Fodinicurvata sp. EGI_FJ10296: one gene and its partner. The protein of the gene in region 1 interacts with the protein of each later gene in a pairwise test. Links are inferred from orthologs where the notes say so. Each region holds a gene or a part of one and is shown in the gene's direction. Other genes may lie near its edges. The genes, in order: trkA and ptsN.

Region 1 (3,242 bases):
CGGGACTCTGGAATCCGCTCACGGCGGCACGCTCCTGCTGGATGAGGTGGCGGATATGCCGCTGGTGACGCAGGGCAAGATCGTCAGAATGCTGCAGGAGCGGAGTTTCACGCGGGTAGGCGGCATTCAGACTGTCGAGGTCGATGTCCGTGTAATCGCGTCCTCGAACAGGGACCTTGTCGAAGCGATCAAGGACGGCACATTCCGCGAGGATCTGTACTATCGGCTAAACGTCGTGCCCATTCATGTCCCGCCGCTTGTCGACCGCAAGGAAGACATCCCGTCGCTTGCCCGGCATTTCATGGCGCGCAACGCCGAGATGCAGGGACTGCCGCCACGCGACATCGGCGAAGACGCAATGGCCGCGCTCAGGTCCTACGACTGGCCCGGCAATGTCCGCCAGTTGCGCAATGTCATGGATTGGCTGCTGATCATGGCGGGGCCGGAGGGGTCCGGGGCGATCAGGGCCGACATGCTGCCGCCGGAAATCGGCGCAATCGCACCCGACGTCCTGAAATGGGAGAAGGGAGGCGAAATCATGGGGTTGGCGCTGCGCGAAGCCCGGGAAGTGTTCGAGCGCGAATACCTTCTGGCCCAGATAACGCGCTTCAATGGCAATGTCAGCCGGACGGCTGAATTCGTCGGAATGGAGCGTTCCGCCCTGCATCGCAAACTGAAAAGTCTTGGCGTCAACCCGGCAACGGTGTCGACCGCGGCGCCCGGCACCATTCCGCCGGCTCTGTCGGATCAGTCCGACGAACGGGTCTGACAGCGCTCGTGACCGATGTGCCGACCAGAAACACACCCAAAGGTATTGACCCATGAAGGTCGTCATCTGCGGCGCCGGGCAGGTCGGCGCCAATATCGCCCGGTATCTTGCCACCGAGAACAACGACGTCACGGTCATCGACCGTGAGTCGCGGCTGACCAAGAAAATCTCGGACACGCTGGACGTACAGGCACTCGTTGGTCATGCCTCAAGCCCCACCATTCTGGAACAGGCAGGTGCGGCCGACGCGGATCTGCTCGTCGCGGTAACACAGAGCGACGAGGTCAATATGGTCGCCTGTCAGGTGGCGCATTCGCTGTTCAGCGTGCCAACCAAGATCGCGCGGATTCGCAATCAGTCTTATCTGCGGCCGATCTGGGCCGATCTTTTCAGCCGCGAGAATATTCCGATCGATCATGTGATCTCGCCGGAGATCGAGGTCGCCCGCGCGATCGCGAGACGCCTTCAGGTACCCGGAGCCTTCGAGATGATCCCCCTGGCCGACGGTATGGTACGGGTTCTCGGCGTCCTTTGTGCCGACGATTGTCCCATCATCAACACGCCGCTTCGCCAGTTGACCAGCCTGTTTCCGGATCTGAACATAGAGGTCGTGGCGATCGTTCGTGGGAATCGCCCCATCATACCCGATGCCAATGACCAGATGTTTCCGGGTGATGAAGTCTATTTCGTCGCCGACTCCCGTCATGTTGGCAGAGCGATGGCCGCTTTCGGGCACGAGGAGTCGGAAGCCCGGCGGATCGTGATCATCGGGGGCGGCAATGTCGGCTTGTTCCTGGCGCAAGAGATCGAGGCGAATTACCCCGGGGTCACGGCGCGTATCGTCGAGGAGAACGAGGATCGTGCGGCCTACATTGCCCAAACGCTGTCCCGAACGCTCGTCCTGACCGGCGACGGTCTCGACACGGAACTGCTTGAGGAAGCGAATATCGGTGTCACCGAGACCGTGGTGGCGGTTACCAACGACGACGAAGTCAATATTCTCGCCTCACTGCTTGCAAAGAAGCACGGTAGCCAGCGCGCGGTCACACTCGTGAACAATACCGACGTTTACGGGTCGCTGATCACCGGACTGGGGGTGGACGCCGTTGTCAGTCCCCGGGCGATAACGGCATCGGGCATTCTGCAGCACGTAAGGCGGGGCCGGATCAAAGCTGTTCACTCGCTGCGCGACGGTTTCGCCGAGATCATAGAGGCTGAAGCCCTGGACACATCCAGCCTGGTGAACATGCCGATCAAGGACATCAGGCTGCCGGTGGGCGTTATCATCGGCGCTGTGGTTCGCGGCGACGACGTGATCATCGCCAGGCCGAAGACCGTCATCAGGCCCCATGACCGCGTGATCCTGCTTTCCGCCAGCGCCTCGGTGAAAAAAATCGAGAAGATGTTCGCTGTACGACTGGAATTCTTCTGATAACTCCGGCTACACAGTGCGCTCAAGACTGCGCCTTTCGACACGGCTTGCGCCGTGAACCGTCCCGCCAAAGGGGAGCTTCGACGAAGATGCCACGTTTCGCTTACGTCAATGGCCGCTATGTTCCGCACGGCGACGCCGCCGTCCACATCGAGGACCGGGGTTTTCAGTTCGCCGACGGCGTCTACGAGGTGGTGAGCATTCATCGGGGCCGTCTTGTCGACGAAGCAGGACACCTGGATCGGCTGGAGCGGTCGTTGAATGAACTGCGCCTCCAGGCGCCGATGACACGCCGGGCGCTCGCGCTGGTCATGCGTGAACTGATCCGCCGCAATCGTCTGCACAACGGGCTGATATATCTGCAGATTACCCGCGGAGTCGCACCAAGGGACTTCAAATTCCCCAAGGGGGTCGCCCCGACGCTCGTCATGACGACGAAACGCAACGCGCGGGCGCCTGCCGCCACTCTGCGCGACGACGAAGGCGTCAGCGTCGTCTCGATTCCCGACATTCGCTGGAAACGCCGCGACATCAAGACGGTCGCGTTGCTGCCTCAGGCACTGGGCAAGCAACAGGCCGCCGACGCCGGGGCCTTCGAGGCCTGGCAGGTCGATGACGACGGGAATGTCACCGAAGGGTGTTCTTCCAACGCCTGGATCGTCACCAAGGACGGTGTTCTGGTGACCAGACCGGCCACCAATGACATCCTCAACGGCATCACTCGGCGTTCGGTCCTGGCGATCGCGGCCCGAGAGGGATACGAATTCCAGGAGCGCCCCTTTTCCGTGGCCGAGGCTCAGGAAGCACGGGAGGCATTCCTTACCAGTGCAACGACCTATGTCACCCCGATCACGCGCATTGACGGGCAACCCGTTGCCAACGGCCATCCAGGTTCGCTGTCGTCCGCCCTGCGCGGACACTATGTCGCATTCGCGGAATCCGACCGCGCGGAGCTTTATATTGCCGGGTAGGGCAAATTGAAGCGGACCGACGCCGGATAGGCCCAGAGCCTGACGCTGTCCTTCTTCGGCGGCTGACGTT
Region 2 (3,178 bases), on another replicon or contig:
GCAATCGCCCTTTTTCGAAAGCGGCGTTCGGGCGCTGAAGCCTCTGGTGCTCAAAGACATCGCCGATGCGATCGGCATGCACGAAAGCACGGTCAGCCGCGTGACCTCCAACAAGTTCATGGCGACGCCGCGCGGCGTCTTCGAGCTGAAATATTTCTTTACCTCCTCCATCCAGGGTGCGGATGGCGGCGTGGCTCATTCGGCCGAGGCCGTAAGATCGCGGATCAAGGCACTCGTCGACGCCGAAACGAGCGATACGGTGCTGTCGGATGATCGAATCGTCGAAATTCTTCGGGCAGACGGTGTCGACATCGCCCGTCGAACGATAGCAAAGTATCGCGAAGCGCTTCGCATACCGTCATCGGTCCAGAGGCGCCGCGAAAAGGGGATACGACCTTGATGGCAGCCATGATGGCAGGCCGGTTTGCGTTTGCCTGCCGACGATTTGGGTTTACCCTGTGCGAACCGGGCCCGGATCGGCTCTTCGAGCCGGGCGAAAGGTACACGAGCGGCGATGCCGTTTTCGTCACTGCGAACAGGAGGCGCCGTGCCCCGCCGCGCCCGCGCTTGACAATGATCTGGCAGCGTCCCTATGGTCCCGGCCCGCGAGACTGGGGCCACCGAAGACGCTACAGCTTCCGTCCTCATCCATCACTTCTGGAAGTACGACCATGCAGCTTACGGTCAAGGGCAAACAGCTCGATGTAGGCGATGCTCTCCGCACACATGTGGAAACTGAGCTCACCGAGATTACGGAGAAATATTTCTCCAATCCGATACAGGCGTCCGTCGTTTTCACCAAGACGGCCCATCTCTATCGGACCGATATTGCTGTGCATGTCGGCCGCGACATTCATATGAATGCGCAGGCCGAAGCCGACGCTCCCTATGCCGCATGCGACAAGGCCGTCGAGAAGATCGCCAAGCGGCTGCGCCGCTACAAGCGCCGGCTGCGCGATCACCACCGGGACGTTGGTTCGACGGGCGAGGTCATGGCAGCCCACGCCTATGTCCTCGAGGCAGAGCCCGAGGCCGAAAGCGATGACTACAACGAACCGGATCATCCGGTCATCGTGGCCGAGACGCCGACGGATATCGAAACCCTGACCGTCCCGCAGGCCGTCATGCGCCTCGACCTGGCTGACCTGCCGGCTCTGATGTTCCGCAATCCCAAACAGGGAAACCTGAATATGGTCTATCGTCGGCCGGACGGGAATATCGGTTGGGTCGATCCTCAGGTCTCAGGCTCGCAAGACACCGAGACTGCAGCAAAGTGATCAGTCGGTCCCCCACGAAAGGATCGCCGTTATGGTGGACTTCGTAACGCCGGCCAGCATCATCCCGGTCCTGAGGGGTACCAGCAAGAAGCAGGTATTGCAGGAATTGGCCCGGCACGCCGCCACTGTAACGGGGCTGCGTGAACGGGCCATTTTCGACGTCCTGCTGGACCGCGAAAAACTGGGCACCACGGGTGTCGGCCGCGGTGTCGCGATACCGCACGGCAAACTGCCGCAACTGACCAGTGTTCACGGATTTGTTGCCAAGCTTGAAAAGCCGATCGACTTCGACGCTGTGGACGACGCTCCGGTCGATCTGATTTTCATGCTGCTGGCGCCTGAAAAAGCCGGCGCCGATCACCTCAAAGCCCTCGCCAAGGTCTCGCGCCTGTTGCGGGACCCCGCCTTGTGCCAGAAACTGCGGGGCTGCGAGACGAGCGATGCGATTTTTGCCGTGATCGCGTCCCAACTCGACGCCAGCGCGGCCTGACCGCCAGACCCTCCGGCACGGCCGCCGCCGTCCAGGGAGCGCATCGTCATTCCTCATCGCGCCCGACTTGATCGCTACGGTATTCACACAATGAGATCGATAGCGGAAATGGTGAGTTCCACACCCTGATCGTCCCGGGCGCAGCGCGACACGAAGTGACGCGTTGGCGATCCGGGACCTCGTGGAGCAACTCTCAGTCGTGACACTCGAACCGGGTGCATCCGGCTCGGGGGTCCCCGATGGATGTCGGGGACGATCAGGGTGGAGGATGGGAAGGGTTACATAGGAAAAAAGCCGCCGAATGTTTATCGGGCGGCTTTTTCTGATGCAATCGAGACGGTCAACCGGCTCCCGTATTTTGCGACTGCTGACGCTGCCACCAATGGGTCACGGACGAACTGCGTCCACCCGCCCTGTGGTGCCAGCGTCAAACAGGCTCCTCGTCAATGGGCGCTGACCGGCTCCAGATCGTTTTGGCGAATCACGGCGAAAGCCTGATCGCGTTCCGTCATCACGGTCAGCTGCGTGCCATCCGCGGCATGCACGGCGAAGGCTGTTGAGCCCTCCTGATCGATGGTCTTCACATAGGCGATTTCCTGCGTGCCATAAGCCGCGAAATCCGTCGGCGACATATGCCGGCTCAGTTCCATCGTCGTCTTCACATCCTGGGATTGCATATCTGCCTCCGCACTAAAATCTTGCACTGTCGATCTGATTGTAGCGAAATCTGCCGCAGTCGTCACTCTGCCGCCCCCGGTCCGTTGCCAGTCCCGTTCCCGTTAAGGCCAGTCCCGTTCCCGTTGAGGAATGTCTCGGCAATCGCGGATTCCGGAGAGGCCTCGGGCACTTCGATCGGAATCGTCCGAACCGAATCCTCGGGTTCCGGACGTTTGAGATCTATCGACAACAGTCCATCTGCCAGCACCGCGCCGACCACCTCCAGGCCCTCGGCCAGGACGAACGACTTCTGGAACTGACGAGCGGCAATGCCGCGATGAAGGAATACCCTGGTTGACGACTCATCGATCTGACGTCCGCGGATGCCCAACTGGTTCGCGTTTACCTGAACCTGTATCTCATCTTTCCGGAAGCCCGCCACGGCCAGCACGATGCGCAAATGGTCGTCATCAAGCCGTTCGATGTTATAAGGCGGGTATCCGTCCGACGACGATTTCGCCACACGATCAAGGGCCCGCTCGAACTGCTCGAACCCCACCATCAGGGGGCTGTTGAATACCGAAATCCTGTTCACGGCGCTCTCTCCTCTGTCGAGCGAGTAGCCGGTCCGAAGCCGCCGGCGGAAAATCCACCCGACGCGCTGAACGAACCTGCGCCCGTACCTGACCGTCGCCGCCCAAGGTGGCACGACCGACGGATCTTCGTCATCAAACTGTCGCTGGAGGCGTCGTTT

The links.
Region 2: the proteins of trkA (region 1) and ptsN interact in binary tests that used the Escherichia coli proteins (3 or more experiments, as listed by UniProt). The link is inferred for Fodinicurvata sp. EGI_FJ10296 from one-to-one orthologs.

What each region holds. Positions count from the first base shown.
Region 1 is NZ_JBFCVL010000005.1:80,142-83,383, forward strand. Bases 94-3,011 are described here. They hold trkA (Trk system potassium transporter TrkA), read left to right. Parts: upstream 94-821; coding sequence 822-2,201; downstream 2,202-3,011. Other genes in these bases: ABZ728_RS11725 (sigma-54 dependent transcriptional regulator), read left to right, coding at 94-769; ABZ728_RS11735 (D-amino-acid transaminase), read left to right, coding at 2,291-3,011. Outside these bases: more of ABZ728_RS11725, read left to right, coding at 1-93; more of ABZ728_RS11735, read left to right, coding at 3,012-3,172. UniProt on the Escherichia coli protein: Part of the constitutive potassium transport systems TrkG and TrkH. May regulate the transport activity of TrkG and TrkH systems. Binds to NAD(+) and NADH.
Region 2 is NZ_JBFCVL010000003.1:232,939-236,116, forward strand. Bases 184-3,037 are described here. They hold ptsN (PTS IIA-like nitrogen regulatory protein PtsN), read left to right. Parts: upstream 184-1,308; coding sequence 1,309-1,767; downstream 1,768-3,037. Other genes in these bases: rpoN (RNA polymerase factor sigma-54), read left to right, coding at 184-400; raiA (ribosome-associated translation inhibitor RaiA), read left to right, coding at 672-1,277; ABZ728_RS07300 (DUF1150 family protein), read right to left, coding at 2,211-2,444; ABZ728_RS07305 (Hsp20 family protein), read right to left, coding at 2,507-3,019. Outside these bases: more of rpoN, read left to right, coding at 1-183. UniProt on the Escherichia coli protein: Seems to have a role in regulating nitrogen assimilation.